DNA from 4 places in the Actinomadura vinacea genome. Region 1 is predicted to be linked to each of the others. Evidence: riboswitches for the same ligand, from Rfam matches in the RefSeq annotation. Region 1 holds a riboswitch; each other region holds the start of a gene.
The links. Region 1 has a riboswitch for cyclic di-AMP ahead of ABD340_RS05850 (C40 family peptidase). Riboswitches for the same ligand answer to the same signal wherever they lie in the genome.

Region 1 (4,244 bases):
GGTGCCTGATCCGCCGCCATCTCCGGCCTTACTCCCCGTATCCGGAGTACTCGGCGGTGTCGCCGTAGCCGGAGTCGCCGTGGCCGGAGTCGCCCTCCTCGACCCGCTCGTCGATGACGAGCGTGCCCGCGAACCGGTCGTGCAGGGACTGGTGCAGGGGCTGGTCCCAGATCGCCCACAGGTAGGCCATCAGGGCCCCGAACCACACCAGGAGCAACCCGTACGCCAGGTAGTCCCACACCATCACGGCGAGGACCAGGAAGAAGAAGACACCGATCTGGTAGCCCACGTGGATGACGCCCGCGCGCCACACCGCCTGGGTCGTGGTCAGCGCGTCACCTGCGGGACGCACCTGGACGACCCCGAGATGCATCATCCGCTTGCCGAGCGTGCGCCCCCACAGGGAGAGCTGCACCGCCTCGTAGATGAAGGGCAGCACCGACAGGACGGCGAAAAGCGTGAAGATGATGGGCCAGTTCCAGATGCCGCCCTCGGTGTCGGTCTTGTTGCCCTCGCTGCCCAGGCCGATCGTGCCGATGACGACGGGCAGGACGAGGGCGAACCCGAACACCGCGACCAGCGCGTTGTCGAGCAGGCGGGCGGCCGCGCGCCGGTAAATGGGGGCCAGCGGCAGGCTGGCCGCCTCGGCGATGTCGTCCTCGCCGCCGTAGTAGCCCTGGTCGTACCCCTGGTCGTACCCCTGGTCCTGGACGGGCGGCTGCTGCCAGCCCTGCTGGGGCGGCGGCGCCTGGTTCTGCCATTGCCCCTGGTTCTGCCACTGCTGCGCTGGCGGTTGCTGGGGTTGCTGCCACTGGGAACCTTGGTAGGGAGGCGGAGGGCCATAGGAGCCCTGTCCCTGTCCCTGCGGCGGCGGGCCCTGCGGCGGCGGCTGGTGCCTGCCGCGGCGGGGGGATCTACTCATCGGTCAGTCCTCCAGGCGAAGCAACATCCGGGTATTGCCCAAGGTATTCGGCTTGACCCGGTCGAGGTCCAGGAACTCTGCCACGCCTTCGTCGTAGGAACGCAGGAGTTCTTCGTACACCTCTGGCGAAACGGGAGTCCCGAGGATCGGACGGAAGCCGTGCCGCTCGAAGAACTCCACCTCGAAGGTAAGACAGAACACCCTTCGCACACCCAGTTCCCTGGCGGTCTCGAGCAACCGGCTCACGATCCGGTGACCGATCCCCCGCCCCCCGTAACCCGGGTCGACCGCGACCGAGCGGACTTCCGCGAGGTCTTCCCACATGACATGCAGGGCGCCGCATCCCATGATCCGGCCGGAACGGTTCACGGCTTCGGCTCCGGCGCGTTCCGGACGTTCCGGATGGGCCGGCGCCGCCGCGCGGATTCCCGTCCCAGAAGGCGCCTGAAGGTCTTCGGCGACCCAGAACTCCTGTACGTCCTCATAGAGCTTCACGGTGGACTTCTTGAGCAGCCGCCGCCCCGATCCCGCGTACAGGCCGACGAGCCGGCTGATGTCCTGGACGTCGGCGGTACGGGCACGTCTGATCACGACTTCCACAAACAGGCGACGCTATCGGACCGCCGGCACTCGTTCGAACGAAGGGGGTGGCTGTCCGGAACATCCCGATCGGTCGGGTACGGGTGATGCAAAGCCCATCCCAAATGTTGGACAAAGCTGGGCATTCCACTCGGATCATGGTGCGCCGCATGAGTTTTCGTCACTTCCGGTTGGCACGCCACCCCGGTTCCGTTAGTCTCCTGCGCTGACATCCGCCGCCGCGATCGATCAGCCGGGACGACCACCCGGACAGCGGCGGCCGAACCGCCGAGTCCGCGGGCCGCGGCCAGCGCCCCACGGAACCGAGGACCCATCCATCGGTCGGGTCGCGGGGCGCCGCAGTCCCGGGGACCCAAGCCGACAGGGGTCAATCCGCATCGCCGCGGACGGGCTGCTCCGGCCCGAACCCGTCAGCTAACTCGGTAGGCGGATCAGGAGAGGAGAATTGGTGGAGCGCTCGCGCCCTGGTTCCTTTTCACGCCGCGAACCGGCCGTCCGATTCCGGGCCGGAACGCCGGCCGGCATGCTGGCCGGCGGATTCGCCGCGGCCGCCGTCCTGGCCTCCCCCGGCACCGCGCACGCCGATCCGGAGCCGTCCGCCAAAGAGCTGCAGACCCAGGCGCACAAGCTCGCCGATCAGCTCGAACAGCTCACCGAGCAGTACAACGGCCTGAAGGTCAAGCTGCAGCAGTCGCAGCGCGCCGCCAAGGTCGCCGCCGACAACGCGGCACGGCAGGAGAAGACGCTGCAGGGCGTCCGCGAGAAGCTCGGCAGCCTCGCCGCCACCAGCTACATGCAGGGCGGCACCGACCCGGCCCTCTCCTTCGTCGCCGCCCAGGACCCGCAGGCCATGCTCGACCAGGCCGCGACCCTGCGCTACTTCGCCGCCCAGGACGGCACCCGCGTCGCGAACATGATGCAGGCCATGCAGGCAGCCCAGCGCGCCCGCAAGTCCGCCGAGGAGCGCTCGGCGCAGGTCGACAAGCTGCGCGGGCAACTGGACGCGCAGCGCAAGAAGGTCACCGGCACCTACGAGAAGGTCCGCGGCAGGCTCGTCAAGAAGGATCCGACGCAGCTGGGCAAGCTGCCCGTCGTCGGCACCGGCAAGGCGGCCCAGGCGCTGCGGCTGGCGATGTCCAAGATGGGGCGCCCCTACGTATGGGGCGCCGCGGGCCCGTCCACCTTCGACTGCTCCGGCCTGACGATGTGGGCCTACAAGCAGGTCGGGATCAACCTCCCCCACTACACCGGCAGCCAGTGGAACGCGGGCACGCACATCTCACGCGGCGAGATGCAGCCGGGCGACCTGGTCTTCTTCTACTCCGACCTGCACCACATGGGCATGTACGTGGGCGGCGGGAAGATGCTGCACGCACCGCAGACCGGTGATGTCGTCAAGATCTCGCCGATCGGGGGGCGGCCGTTCGCCGGCGCGGTACGGGTCGCCTGATCCCCTCCCAGACGGACCGGCCTTGAAAGACGGATCTGCCTTGAAAGCGTGCCCGAACCGGGCGTCACGCCTGGGAAGGTGTTTGGCGGGGGGCCTTAGCCAGGGGGTCGGGAACAACGTCCGCGGCGACGCCTCGCAGGGACCTACCTGCCAGGGGGCGGCGTCGCCGCAACGGGGAAGGACGGAGTTCGTCTTCTTCTCTGCCGTTTCCTGCTACCGCCCGCCTCCTCCTGACGGGCGAGGGCCTTACGGCCCGGGGCGGGCCGAGTGACCCTAGATGAGCTGCCTACGGGCCGCCCACACAACGGCCTCGATAGGGGTGTTGACCTCGAGACGATCGCAGATCGTCCGAAGCCTGCGCCGCAGGGTGCGGGCGCTCAGCTCGAGCTTGCGAGCCGCCACATCGGCTGTGACACCGCTGGCGATCTGCGCGAGCAGGCGGATCTCCTCCTCGTTCAATCGCAGATCGTCGATGCCACGACGTGCGAGTGTGGCCTGTTCCACTCCGTCCTCCCTCGTCCGTGGTGATGACCGCGGGGATGCAGCCGTTCGCTACACAGGCACGGGTAGGCCTCGATCTGTACGCGTTGGTTGCCGGGTCCGGACCCTCCGGACTGAGATCATCGATTCTCACTTCGAAGCGCGCGCTTGGCCGGAGGTGGCCGATGGGCCGATTGACAGGCGCCATGGGGGAACTCCAGGTGACGATGCACTCGTTGGCCAACCGAACGCGGACGCACCTCCGGGTGCGAAGGACGCGCCCACGACGTCGTGGACGGCGACCCCGCCTGGGAGGAGGGCGCCTTGTCCGGGACGGGTCTTGATCGCCAGCCATCTCCACCCGCCCCCTTTCGCTCGATCATCCGACTCCTTCGTCCCGGCCGTGGACGAAGATCGTGAATCGTTTCAAGCTACGCTTCGGCTCGGAACGCTAGGCGGCCGGATCCGGCCCGTCAAGCGGCAGTTAGGCACTATGTGTACCCGTATAGGAACCGAACGTGAGCAGCCGCGCGGGGGCGAACTGCGGAAAACTCGATAACCTGCGAAAACAAGCTCGGTGTCGACGAGGAGAGAGTTGCCACAGACCAGCATCCGCGAAGTCGCGAGGCACGCCGGAGTTTCAGTTGGGACGGTTTCGAATGTCCTAAACCGGCCAGACCTCGTGGCCGAAGCTACCCGTGACCGTGTTCGCGCGGCGATCCAGGAGCTCGGCTTCGTCCGGAACGAGTCGGCCCGCAGGCTCCGCCAGGGGCCGCGCCGCTCCTCTGATCG
Region 2 (4,244 bases), on a different contig from region 1:
CAAGAAGCTCACCAAGCTCAACGAGCAGGTCGAGCAGATGGTGGAGAAGTACAACCAGCTCCAAGAGCAGCTCAAGGTCGCCAAGAAGAAGTGGAAGGCGACGCAGGCGGCGGGCAAGGAGGAGCTGGCGACCTTCAACCAGCTCCAGGAGAAGGTCGCGCAGATGGCGGCGACCGCCTACAAGCAGGGCAACACCGGCGACGTGGCCGGCTTCGTCGGCAACGAGAACCCGCAGGCCGTGCTCGACCAGGCCGCCGTGTTCCAGCACCTGTCCCGCAACCGCAACTCCGAGCTGGCCCAGTTCCTGGGGTCGGCGCAGCGGCTGCGGCGGGAGCAGGCCCAGGCCAAGGCCGCCTACGACGAGGCGGCCAAGAAGGCCAAGGAGGCCAAGGCCAAGAAGACCGAGGTCGAGAAGTCGATCAAGAAGCAGAAGACGCTGCTGGCCCGGCTGGGCGAGCCGTCCGGCTCCTCGGGCGGCGGCAGCACCGGCGGCTCCTACACCGGTCCGGCCAGCGGTTCGGCCCGCACGGCGCTCAACTTCGCCTACGCCCAGCTCGGCAAGCCCTACGAGTACGGCGCCACGGGCCCCGGAACCTATGACTGCTCCGGGCTCACCATGAGGGCGTGGGGGGCGGCGGGCGTCAACGTCACCCGCACGACCAACACGCAGTACGCGGCCACCAAGAGGGTCTCCAAGAGCGCGTTGCAACCCGGTGACCTGGTGTTCTTCAACAGCCTCAACCACATGGGCATGTACGTGGGCGGCGGCAAGATGATCCACGCCCCGCGCACGGGCAAGAACGTCGAGATCGTGCCCATCATGTCCGGCTACTACGCCTCGAACTACTACGGGGCCGGTCGCCCCTGAGCCGAGGATCGATGGCTGGACGAAGGCCGCCGGACCGCGTTATTCCAGGTCCGGCGGCTTTTTGTCGCCTATTTGCCATCTCGTAGACCTTTGCTATCTTGTGTCCACTCGCGGTACCCCCCAGGTGCCGCCCGGGCCCCGCGCGGCACCCGCGCACCGCGGCCCCGACGGCGCCCTCCAGGTGCCGCCTTCGATTCGGCACCTTCCAGGTGCCGCGTCCCCCTCCCAACGGCCGGCCCGGCCGCACCGTGAGCGCACCCTCGACGCGCATGGGCTCTGAGAGCGCGCCACGGCGGTCCCCCCATCGGGCCCCGGCCGCGGGCGTGCCCTGTTCCCGGGCCGCCCATCTCCAGCAGTACCCCTGACAACACATGGCCACGGCGTGGCCGCCCGTCCCCGTCTCCCTCGGGACTCCCCCACACACTGTCCCGTGGCGAGCCCGGGCGGCCACGCCCTACCCCCTCATCCGCGTACACGTGTACGCAGGGTGATCTGACCGAAATCCGAACAACGGGCGTCCGCACAGCACGGGCGCCCACCGCCGAGTCCGCGCGAGCGGAGCCGGGGACCCACGTCCCATCCGGGGTGAATCGGCCTTTGACCAGGCCGTAGGGCAGCTTCCACGCCCGAACCCGTCAGCTAACCCGGCAGGCGGCATGGAAGCTGAGGAGACCCCCACGTGCCAGGAAAGCACCGCACGCGCAACCCCTTGAACATCACTCTCCGTACTACCGGCGGCCTCGTCGCCGGGGCCACCGTGATCGGCCTGGCCGCCGCCACCACGCAGGCGTCGCTCGCCTTCGGCGACTCCCCGCGGCGCCCCGCCACCTTGGCCGCCGGGGCCGCGAACGTGACGGAGGCGAAGACCGTCCAGACCAAGCGGGGCAAGGGCCTCAAGGCCAAGCACGACAAGCGCGACAAGCGCGGCAAGCGCAAGAAGCCCACCGCCCAGGACGCCATCAAGCTCGCCCGTTCCCAGGTCGGGATCTCCGAGGACGCCGTCGGCGACACCAAGTTCCAGGACTGGTACAAGTCGACCGACCGCGCCAAGGAGACCGTGGAGCGCGACGGCGGCACCATCGGCGGCTACAGCTCCGCCGCCTGGTGCAGCATGTTCATCTCCTGGATCGGCCACCGGATCGGCGCCAGCGACCAGCTGGGCATGGACGCCTGGACGGTCGCGCACGCCCAATGGTTCGAGGACAAGGGCCGCTGGGGCGACAAGCCGCGGCCGGGCGCCATCGTCTTCTTCAACTGGGGCGGCAGCAAGAGCATCGACGACATCGAGCACGTCGGCATGGTGATCAAGGACAACGGCGACGGCACCGTGAAGACGGTGGAGGGCAACACCAGCAACGCCGTCCTGGTTCGGGAACGTTCCACAGCCTCTGTCGTCGGCTACGGCTACCCCCGGTACGCCAAGTCGAAGTGAGGCCCGGCGCGCCCGGACGGGCGCGCGCATAGGATCTCGCGCATGGATCGGGAGCGCGGACCCGGAGTCCCGCGGCGGAAGGCCCTCACGGCGATCGCCGCGGGCTCCGCCGTCTGCGCCCTCGCGGGCGCGGGCCTGTCCGCCGCCGGCTCCGAAGGCCCTGCCCGAAGCGCGTCCGGAGACCAGGCGCGGACGCTGCCAGGCCCCGATGTCGGACCGCCCGACCGGGAGGCGGTAGCCACCGTCCTGGCCAACCGGGCCGCGGCCGTCCGCGACCGCGACCGCGCCGCGTTCATGGCCACGGTCGCCGCCGCCCCGGCGGGCTACCGGCAGGCCCAGGCCGCGATGTTCGACAACCTGCTCAAGCTTCCGCTGGACGGCTGGCGGGAGCGGTTCGAACGGGTCGTCTCCACCACCGGGAGCGCCGTGCTCGTCCAGGTCACGCTCGGCTACCGGCTGCGCGGCCACGACGCCGACCCGCTGCGGCGCAACCGGCATCTGGCGTTCGCGCCGCGCTCGGGCACCTGGGTGATCACCGGTGCCGGCGCGGAACGCGGTCTCCCCGACGACGCCGAGATCTGGGACGGCGGCCCGCTCACCGCCGTGCGGGGCCGCACCGGCCTGGTCATCGGCGACGGGCCCGCCCTGGCGGAGATCGCACGCCGGCTGGACGAGGCCGTCCCCGCCGTCGCCCGGATCACCGGCGCGGCGGCCGTCCGGGGCTGGCGCGGGCGGGTGGTCGCGCTGGTGCCCGGCACCGACGCCCGGGCCGGCGCGCTGGCGGGCGGCGACCGCGACCTGGGCGGGATCGCCGCGCTCGCCACCGTCGCGCCCACCGCGGGCGGCCCCGGCGCGGACCGCGTCGTCATCGCGCCCGGCACCTTCGGCCGCCTCAACGACCTGGGCCGCGACGTCGTGCTCACCCATGAGCTGACGCACGTCGCCACCGGCGGGGCGCGCGACGGCCGCACCCCGATCTGGCTCATCGAGGGCTTCGCCGACTACGTCGGCTACCACGGCATGCCGGTGAGCGTGCCGTCGGCCGCGCGCGAGCTGCGCCGCGAGGTGGCCGCCGGACGGCTGCCCGCCGGGCTGCCCGGCCGCACCGCCTTCGACGCCGCCGCCTCCGGCCGGCTCTCCCAGAGCTACCAGGAGGCGTGGCTGGCCTGCCGCATGATCGCCGACCGGTACGGTGAGGCGAGTCTGGTCCGGCTCTACCGGGCCGCGGGACGGCGGTCCGAGGCCGCGGCGCTGCGCGAGGTGCTGGGCCTGACCCCGGCCCGTTTCACCGCCGAATGGCGCGACTACCTGCGGAGGGAACTGCGATGAGCGCCGAGCCGACGGCCGACGCCAGGTCCCGGCGGGCCGCCGCGATCGCCGCCCTCGTGCTGTTCGCCGCCGTCGGCGCGGTGCTGGCCCTCACCACGCCGTGGAACCCGCTGCCCGGGGACGTGCCGGGCGGCGCGGCGCCGGTGGACCCGTCCCGCGACTTCAGCGCCGCGGAGATCGCCCGGTCCCGCGCGTTCGACGCCGCACTGGCCCCGCGCGCCTACAGCAGCCTGGTCGCCGGCCTGGCCGTGGTGCTGGTGCTCGGCCTCACCCCGCTGGGCGCCCGCTTCATCGCCTGGACGACCGCGCGCGTGCGCCGGTGGCCGCTGCGGGTCGCGGTGGCGGCCGTGGCGCTCACCACCGTGCTGCGCCTGGCCGGGCTTCCGTTCGGCGTCTGGGGCGAGGCCGTCCTGCGCCGGTACGGGCTGTCCACGCAGTCGTGGCCGGAGTGGTTCGTCGACCAGGCCAAGTCGCTCGGCGTCACCTGGATCGTCTGGACGCTGGCGCTGCTCCTGCTGTACTGGGCGCTGCGCCGCTTCCCGCGCTACTGGTGGACGGGCGCCGCCGCGGCCGGCTTCCTCCTGGTCGTGACGATGTCGTTCCTCTACCCGATCG
Region 3 (4,244 bases), on a different contig from region 1:
TGCCGGGATGCGGCCGAGCGGGTTGGCGATCCGGCCCGCGATCGTGACGCGCCGGCCGTCCCGCCGCAGCTCGGTCACGGTGACGGCCGGGCGCAGGCCGCTCAGCGGCCGCGCGCGCAGGCCCAGCGCGGTGACGTCGAGGATCTCCCGGGCGCGCGCGTCCTGCAGGTGGCGGCCGCCCCAGTAGATCCGGCCGTCCCGCTCCACCAGGTCGGCGCCCAGCTCGGGGATCCGCTTGCGGGCCAGTTCGGCGGCGGCGACGGCACCGTCGACGTCCCCGCGCCGCACCATGTACGCGGCGATCGCGGGCAGCCGGCCGGCGGCCTCCAGCGTGCCGGGGTGCAGCTCGGCGAGGTAGGGGGCGACCAGCCCGCGGAAGCGCGCCCGGTGCGGCTCGTCCCGCGTCCGCAGGTCGCGGAGGTAAAGAAGCAGGTCGTGGTTCAGGAACTTGGCGTCCTTGGCCAGCTTGAGGTGCTCGGCCCCGTGCGCCAGGAACGCGCGGTCGATCCGGCGGTGCACCTCCAGCCGGTCGGCCAGGTTGCGCAGCTCGCCCCGCCGGTTTGAGATCGACGGGCGGTCCGCGGCGGGCTCGACGCACCAGGTGTAGACGCGGTGCGGCAGGGTCGCGATCCGGGACGCGGCGAGGTAGGCCTCGGCCGTGAACAGCAGATCCTCGTAGTGCACGTCCTCGGCGAAGCGCAGCCCGTGCTCGGCGAGGAAGCCGCGGCGGTAGCACTTGTTGGTGGACAGGGTGTCGTAGAGCAGGTCGGGGCGCTCCAGGACGGACCCGTGCACGGCCCGGTTCCGGTAGAGCCGGGCGTACCAGGGCGTCTCCTTGGGCGGCGGGCCGCGATAGGACCGCACGCACAGACCGGAGACGAGGTCGGCGCCGGTCTCCTCGGCCGCCGCGACCATGTTCATGCAGGCGTGCCGGTCGAGGACGTCGTCGCTGTCGAGGAACATCACGTACGCGCCGCGGGCCAGTTCCACCCCGGTGTTGCGGGGCCGGCCGCAGCCGCCGGAGTTCTCCGGCAGGTGCGCGGCCCGGATCCGCCCTGGGCGCGCGGCGGCGAACCGGTCGGCGACGGCGCCGGTGGCGTCGCTGCTGGCGTCGTCCACGATCACCGTCTCGACGCTGCCCAGCGACTGGGCGAGCACCGATCCGACCGCGCGGGGAAGCCGCCGGGCATCGTTGTAGGCGATCACGATGACGCTGACGTCCGGCCGGATCCCCATCGAATCCCCCCATGGCCCGTGAATCCGTACTCCGGCTAGTGATTTCCACACAGCGCAATGGACGGGTCGATATGGGATCAAGCGGGTGTCGATCTTCGCGTTCTCGCGTGGCGGACGTGAGACGCCGAAGGGCGCCCCGCCCTCCCGCGATCAGGAAGTGATCACGGGTGGCGGGACGCCCTCGCCGGTTCCAGGCCGGGGCCGGGGGGTCAGCTCCGGTAGTCGGGGTAGCCGTACCCGGCGACCGTCGACTTGTCGCGGACCTTCTCCTTCACGGCGTTGTCGGTGTTGCCCTCGATGGTGGTGATGGTGCCGTCGCCGTTGTCCTTGACGACCATGCCGACGTGCTCGATGCCGGAGATGCCGCCGCCGTTCCAGGCGAAGAACACCACGGCGCCGGGCTTGGCCTTCTGGCCCCAGCGGCCGGTCTTCTTGAACCACTCGGCGTGCGCGACGGTGTAGGCATCGGCGCCCATGCCCTTCAGGCCGGCCTTCGCGCCGAGCCAGGACACGAACATGTTGCACCACTGGGCGCCCTTGTATTCGGACACGCTCCCGCCGTCGCGCGCGGCGGTCAGCTTGGCGGCGTTGCTCTTGATGTACCAGTCGTGGAACTTGGTCTCGCCGCCCTGGCCCTCGGTGATGCCGACCTGCTTCTCGGCCAGCTTGATGACCTGCTGGGTGGTGGCGGACTTGGCGTACTTGTCGGCCTTCTCGGGCGCGGCGGCCGGCGCGGCCTGACGGGCCTTGGCGGCGCCGGAGGCGGGGGCGGCTTCGGCGGAGGCGACCGCGCCCAGGGCCGACCCGAAGGTCAGGGCGCCGAGGACGACGCCGCCGATGACGCCGGTGGCGGCGCGGCCCCGCAGGGCCAGGGTCTGGGAGGTCAGCTCGCCCGCGCGGTCGCGGAGGGTGGCGAGCAGGGCACTATGGGAATGGTTCGAGCGGAACGACAAGGCAGGGGTCTCCTGATTCCTTCCATGGCCGCCTACCGGGTTAGCTGTCGGATTCGGGCGTGGAAGTCGCCCTACGGCGCACGTGGAAGTGCGCCGATTCACCCCAGAGAGATGGGTCCCCGGCTCCGGGCGCCGTCGTCGGCGCGGGATCGGACTCGGCGGAGCGGCGGCCGTCGATGGCCGCCGCACTGCGATCAGATGGATGACCACGGTTCGCGCGGGTTCGAAATCCGCACACGCGACCGTGATGGCGGGCTCGCCCCTGTCCGGGTGCGGCTCGCCGGCCCCCGGCGACGCATGGAGTGCATCCCCGGAACCAGACAGAAGGTATCAAACTTCCTGCTCAGCGCAAATCGAGGGCAAAGCGCCCGCCCCAGGGGCAAAAACGCGCCCTGGCCCCTTCCTGCCGCGCGGAACGCCTGTCAAACGGCGGGGCATGAGACAAAGGCCACACCAAGCGGAGGTCAGCCCCGGTGAGCGGCGCGCCTCACAGCGCGCGGGGCGCCATGGCCCCGGTGAGCACCAGCCGCCCCGACGTCCGCACCATCGCGGCCACCTCGTCCACCGGGCGGCGCAGCGAGGTCAGGCTGACCAGCCCGGCCAGCAGCACGTGCCCGAGCACGATCTCGATCTCCTCCCGGTCCGGGACCGGATCGCCGATCGCCGCGGCCAGCCGCTCCCGGACGAACAGGAAGAGCACCGTGCGGGCGTCGTCCACGCTGGAGTCGTCCGCCGTCACCGCCTGGACGATCGCCGAGGTCAGCGTCAACTCCTCGGCCGCCACCCGGACCACCCGCTCCAGCATCGACGTGAGCCGCTCCACCGGGGTCGTCCCGACCGCCAGGGAGTCGATGTCGTCGGTGATCCGGTGCGCCCAGGTGGCGGCGACCTCGGTCAGCAGGTGGTCCTTGGTGGCGAAGTAGCGGTACACCGTGGCACGCGCCACCCCGGCACGGTCGGCCACGTCGTGCATGGTCACGGCCGGGTAGCCGCCCTCTAACGCCAGCAGGCGCGCGGCCTCGATCAGTCGCTCCCGCCGGACCTGCTGCTCCTTGCTCAGGGTCCGCGTCACGGTGATCCGCACATCGCCGCTCAACGCGCCTCCTCGGTGGTACCGGACGTGTGACCGATCCCATACTCTCGCACGTCCGTCCGCACCGCGCGCGGCGGGTCACCCGAAGATCAGGCCGCGTCCATACGGCTCCGCCGCGCCGCCCATTCCAGCGAATGGCGAATGGCGTCCTCGATGGAATACTCGGGCTTCCAGCCGAGCAATTCCAGCGCCTTCGCGGGATTGACGTACGCGCCCACGACATCGCCCGGCCTGGCGGGCGCCTCCTCGACCTGGAAACCGTCTCCGACGACGCCGCGGAAGGCCTCCACCAGTTCCCGGACGGTGGTCCCCCCGCCGGTGCCGAGATTGATGACCTGATAACCGGAGCCGCGCCCGTCCGGACCGGCGGGCGCGACGATGGAATCGAACCGCGCCGCCGCCGCGCAGAAAGCGCGGGCGATGTCCCACACGTGAATGTAGTCGCGGACCGCGGTGCCGTCCCGGGTGTCCCAGTCGGTACCGGTGATCCGGAACGGCACGCCCAGCCCGTACGATTCGATCATCTTCCCCAGCGCGTGCGTCGGCCTGCTGCTCTGCAGCCCGGTGCGCATCCGCGGGTCGGCGCCGATCGGGTTGAGGTAGCGCAGCGAGACCACCCGCAGCCCGTAGGCCGAGCACAGGTCCTCCAGCAGCAGCTCGGCCATCATCTTCGAGCGCGTGTAGGGGTTCTGCGGGTCCAGCGACGACCCCTCGCTCACCGACAGGTCCGGCCCGGGCCGGTACATCCCCGCGGTCGAGGCGAAGACCATCCGCTCGCATCCGTTGCGGATCAGATGGCCGGCCAGATTCAGCGTTCCGGTGAGGTTGACGTCGTAATAGCGCTGCGGATCCGACACCGAGTCGGGCACCACGATGAGCGCCGCGCAATGCACCGCGATACCGATGTCGGGATGCGCGGCGAAGATCTCGTCCAGCAGATCGCCGTCGGAGATGTCGCCCTG
Region 4 (4,244 bases), on a different contig from region 1:
GCCTCGGTCCTGATCAACGCGGCCCGCGAGGGGCTGCTGATGGCCGCGCACGACCTGTCCGACGGCGGACTGTCCCAGACGCTGGTGGAGTCCTGCCTGCGCGGCAGCCTCGGCGCGAAGATCACCCTGCGCGGGGACGCGTTCGTCTCGCTGTTCAGCGAGTCGGTCGCCCGAACCGTGGTCGCGATCCGTCCCGGCGGCGAGAACCGGCTGGCGCAGCTGTGCGAGTCCGCCGGAGTCCCCGTGTCGCAGCTGGGCGTCATCGGCGGCGACTCCCTGGACGTCTCCACGGCCGGCCCGGATGGCGAGGCCCAGGAGCTGTTCTCCATCCCGCTGGTCGAGCTCCGCGACGCCCACGAACGCACCCTCCCCAGCTACGCCGGCTGACCGAAAGGGGACGGGCGCTCTCGCGGGGGCGCCCGTCCCCAAGACGGGGTCGGGGGGAGCCCGCACCCTTCCAACCCAGGTTGCAACCTCCTGAGAATGGGGAAGGGGCCAGTCGCTCGACGGCTAGGACTGCAGCCGGCTCTCGTTGCCCCACAGGTAGTACGCGGGAAGCCCCCGTTGCAGTCCTGATCTGTAGATGCCCACGCCCTGTGTCGGGACCACTGATCTGACCCATGGGGCTTCTATGGTCGCCGCTTTGCTGATCAGCTCTCTGGCGGTGAAGGCGATCCCGGTGTCTGCCTTCACTCGGACGCCCGCCTTCGTGCCTCCGTCGGGCCCGAACGGAAGCAGATAGATCTCGGGCACGTTCAATGTGCTGCCGGCCAGAGCATCCCAGCAGCCGGAAGCCCTCAGGTGCTCAGTAAACCGGACCGTGGCATCGGGTGCCTCCGCCGGCCATTGCACCTCAGCGCATTGCGCCAGGGAGAATCGGAGGTCTGGGCGATGCAACGCGGTTTCGTCGTCGGTCAAAGGCTCTGTGCGCAGGAAAGTTGCCTTTGCCGCCAACGTGGTGACGTCTGTGACGTAATAGCTGACGCGCTTTCGCCTGGTCCGCTTCAGATCCCCCAGGCCCCAGGTCTGGAGGTGCGGCCACCAAGCGTCGTACATGGCGACCTCAGCGTCGCGAAGCAACACGCGCATTGGTCGCTCGTCGCCCGGCCACGCGAAGACAGTGCCGGCTTCGACCTGCGCACGATCCATGATCTGAGTCTGAGATGTTCCCTCTCGGGTGACGTGCGGCCCTGGTCAGAGCGGCATACGGCTAGAAGACCGAAATGTGGACGTGGTCGTAGTGGTTGGCCGTCGCGCCGCCGCGGTTCTCCATGCTGCGCCAGCCGGGGCTGCGCATGTCGTAGATGCGCTGGCGCCAGATGACGTACTTGATGCCGAGCTTGCTGGCGTTGGCGATGGCGTAGGCGGCGGTCTGGTCGCCCTTGGTCTGTGCGCTGCCCGACGCCATCGAGCCGCCGGTGGTGACCATGAAGTCACAGGCGGTGCCGGTGGCGTGGTCCTGGGCGTCGGCGCCGCCGCGGTAGCAGCCGATGGTGGGGAACGGCCCGAACTCGATGTCGATGGTGTTCTTGGTCTTGGCCATCCGGGGGGTGGTTCCGCCCATGCCGGTGCTGGGCGACTCCGGCTTGAACTTCTTGATCAGCGCCTTGACCCGGGCCTTCTCCTTGACCAGGTCCTTGATCTCTTTCTCCAGGTCCTTGATCTTCTGCTCGGCCTCGCGCTTGGCCTTCGCCTGCTCGTTCACCAGCTGCTGGATCTGCTGCACCTTGGCGGACTGGTTCTGCGCCACGTGGCTGACCAGGGTGACGTTGCTGAGCGCGTTGGACGGGTCGCTGTCGGCGAGCACGGAGACCGAGGGGTCGGCGCCGCCCGTCATGTACTGGGAGGCCGCCAGCTGGGCCACCAGGCCGCGGGCGGCTTGGAGGTCGCTGTTGAGCACCTTGGTGCGGTCCAGGGCCTTCTTGACGCCGTACTGGGCGTCCTTCAGCTTGGCCAGGTCGCCGCCGTACGCCTTGTCGAGCTTCTCGATCTGGGCGTTCAGTTTGCGGATGCGGCCCCCGTCGCCCGGCTCCGCCTGTGCGGGGGGCGCGGTGATCGTGGTGCCCGCGGCCAGTGGCAGGGCACCTGCGAGTGCCACGAGTGCCAGGGCGGGACGCCGCAGCCGCGATTGCCAACTGGGGGTGGAGTTGGGGGTCCCCTCCACGTCCTCTCCTCTCCTCGATCGCCTACCGGGTTAGCTGACGGATTCGGGCCGGGAGTCAGCCCTATCACCGCCCGAGCTGGTGGACGGTGAATTCACCCCGGCCGGTCTGGGCCGGAGCGTCGCCGCCCCGGACCGTCCGGCTGTGGTTCCCCGGTTCCCGGGCGAACTGCGCCGCGGGACTCGGCTGGTCCGGCCGGACCCGCCCCGGGGGACGAAGCGGTCACCGGCCGAATGCCATCGAACTGTAAGGAACCATTCGGATCCTCGCCAAGATTAAACCCCTGTGACCCCTGGAAGGGCAGGGCAACAGAGAATCATGTCTTTCTCCTGGGAGCCGGGCCATCCTACGTGACCGGACTCACAGGCCGGCCTTGTACAGAAGCCTGTTGGCCGTGCCGGACGGAAGTCGCCCGATTCGCCCCTTCGTGGAGTTGTCGTTCAGCCATTTCTGCACCTGCGGGAACGTGGCGCCGCGGTTCCCGGCGAGGTACAGCGCGGCGGCGCCGCTGACGTGCGGGGCGGCCATCGACGTTCCGGAGATCGTCGACTTGCCGCCGCCGGGCCACGCCGAGGTGATCCCGTAACCGGGCGCGAAGATGTCCACGCACGAGCCGTGGTTGGACCAGGTCGCGCGGTTGTCGTAGACGGTGGTGGCGCCGACCGCCATCACCCAGCCTGCGCCGGCGGGGGAGGTGTTGCAGGCGTTCTGGTTCTCGTTGCCGGCCGCGACGGAGACGAACACGCCCGACTGCGACAGCTTCTGCACCGCCGTGTTCAGCGCCGCGGACTTGGGGCCGCCGACCGACAGGTTGGCCACGGCGGGCTTGGCGGCGTTCCGCTCCAGCCACTGGACGGCCTGCACGATGGTCGACATCGAGCCGGAGCCTTCGGCGTCCAGCACCCGCATGCCGCGCAGCTTGACGTTCTTGGCCACGCCCCAGGTCTTGCCGCCGATGGTGCCCGCCACGTGGGTGCCGTGCCCGTTGCGGTCCCAGCCGTCGCCGCCGAACTCCGGAGCCACCCAGGCGACCGAGGCCCGGTTCCCGAACTCGGGGTGCGTGGAGGCCAGCCCGGTGTCGATCACGTAGGCGGTCACGCCGGTGCCGGTCGACTTGTAGGTGTAGGTCTTCGACAGCGGCAGCCTGCGCTGGTCGATGCGGTCCAGGCCCCAGGTCGCCGAGCGCTGCGTGCCGACGGCCTTCACCACCTGGTCCTGCTCGATCGCGGCCACGGCCGGGTCGCGGCGCAGCTTGTCCAGCTGCGTGGTGCTCAGCTTGGCGGCGAAGCCGTTCAGCACCCCGTCGAAGAGCTTGACGGAGGTGGCGCGCACGCGCTTGGCCGCCGAGGCGGTGGACTCGCCGGACTTGAGCGTGACGATGTACCGGCCGGGCAGCGGGGTCCCGCGCGCCGCGGTGACGGTGACCGGGCCGGCCGCGGCGGGGGCCGCGGCGGCGGGCAGCGTGCCGGTCGCGCCGACGCAGGTGGCGGCCGCGCCGACGACGAGCACCCTTCGGTGGACAGTCCGCAAGAGCTCTCCTTCTCTCCGGCGGGACCGTGCGCGGTGCCCGCGGCGGCTGACATGACCGGTCAGCCCGGAGGTACTTTAATGGATCTCTTGCAGAAAGAGCCCTTAAATCACGATTAAATTGGCATTCCGGTCATCTCCGCCCGGCGCCGCTCAGGCGCGGGTGAGCTTGCCCTGGTAGCCGAGCGGGGTCCCGGCGCGCGTCCTCCAGGCGTACTGCAGGGTGCCGTCCGGCTGCCGGCTCACCTGGACGGTCCCGTTCGAGCACGGCTTCGGGATCGCCAGCATCATCTGCAGTTGCCGGTTGGTGCCCTTGGTGAAGGTGAGCGTCCCGGTGCAGCGGCTCCGCGGGTACACGGCCCGGGCCGTCGTCTCGCCCGCCTTGAACGTCACCTCGACCGGGAAGGAGGCACCGCGCCCGGGGTTGACCGCGGTGCCCTTCCATGTGCCGGAGAACCCCTCGGGGATGGCGCTCACCGGCCGGTCGTCGACCGGGGCGTTGGCGGGCCCGGCCTGCTGCGTGGCGTGGTCGTCCCGCCACTGCGGCAGCAGCAC

Region 2: another riboswitch for cyclic di-AMP. It lies ahead of ABD340_RS06680 (CHAP domain-containing protein); the one in region 1 lies ahead of ABD340_RS05850 (C40 family peptidase).
Region 3: another riboswitch for cyclic di-AMP. It lies ahead of ABD340_RS19570 (CHAP domain-containing protein); the one in region 1 lies ahead of ABD340_RS05850 (C40 family peptidase).
Region 4: another riboswitch for cyclic di-AMP. It lies ahead of ABD340_RS00425 (coiled-coil domain-containing protein); the one in region 1 lies ahead of ABD340_RS05850 (C40 family peptidase).

The regions. Positions count from the first base shown of each region.
Region 1 is NZ_BAAARW010000004.1:2,156-6,399, forward strand. Features, by position in the region: gene ABD340_RS05835 (RDD family protein) at 1-20, opposite strand, end outside; gene ABD340_RS05840 (RDD family protein) at 29-922, opposite strand; gene ABD340_RS05845 (amino-acid N-acetyltransferase) at 926-1,522, opposite strand; cyclic di-AMP (ydaO/yuaA leader) riboswitch at 1,847-1,967, shown strand; gene ABD340_RS05850 (C40 family peptidase) at 2,046-2,972, shown strand; gene ABD340_RS05855 (LuxR family transcriptional regulator) at 3,246-3,476, opposite strand; gene ABD340_RS05860 (LacI family DNA-binding transcriptional regulator) at 4,030-4,244, shown strand, end outside.
Region 2 is NZ_BAAARW010000005.1:24,707-28,950, reverse strand. Features, by position in the region: gene ABD340_RS06685 (C40 family peptidase) at 1-868, shown strand, start outside; cyclic di-AMP (ydaO/yuaA leader) riboswitch at 1,398-1,538, shown strand; gene ABD340_RS06680 (CHAP domain-containing protein) at 1,548-2,300, shown strand; gene ABD340_RS06675 (putative metallopeptidase) at 2,343-3,629, shown strand; gene ABD340_RS06670 (M48 family metallopeptidase) at 3,626-4,244, shown strand, end outside.
Region 3 is NZ_BAAARW010000012.1:921,797-926,040, forward strand. Features, by position in the region: gene ABD340_RS19565 (bifunctional glycosyltransferase/CDP-glycerol:glycerophosphate glycerophosphotransferase) at 1-1,236, opposite strand, end outside; gene ABD340_RS19570 (CHAP domain-containing protein) at 1,446-2,189, opposite strand; cyclic di-AMP (ydaO/yuaA leader) riboswitch at 2,204-2,343, opposite strand; gene ABD340_RS19575 (TetR/AcrR family transcriptional regulator) at 2,677-3,285, opposite strand; gene galE (UDP-glucose 4-epimerase GalE) at 3,372-4,244, opposite strand, start outside.
Region 4 is NZ_BAAARW010000001.1:93,322-97,565, forward strand. Features, by position in the region: gene purL (phosphoribosylformylglycinamidine synthase subunit PurL) at 1-387, shown strand, start outside; gene ABD340_RS00420 (hypothetical protein) at 511-1,149, opposite strand; gene ABD340_RS00425 (coiled-coil domain-containing protein) at 1,211-2,164, opposite strand; cyclic di-AMP (ydaO/yuaA leader) riboswitch at 2,168-2,360, opposite strand; gene ABD340_RS00430 (S8 family peptidase) at 2,523-3,692, opposite strand; gene ABD340_RS00435 (serine/threonine protein kinase) at 3,843-4,244, opposite strand, start outside.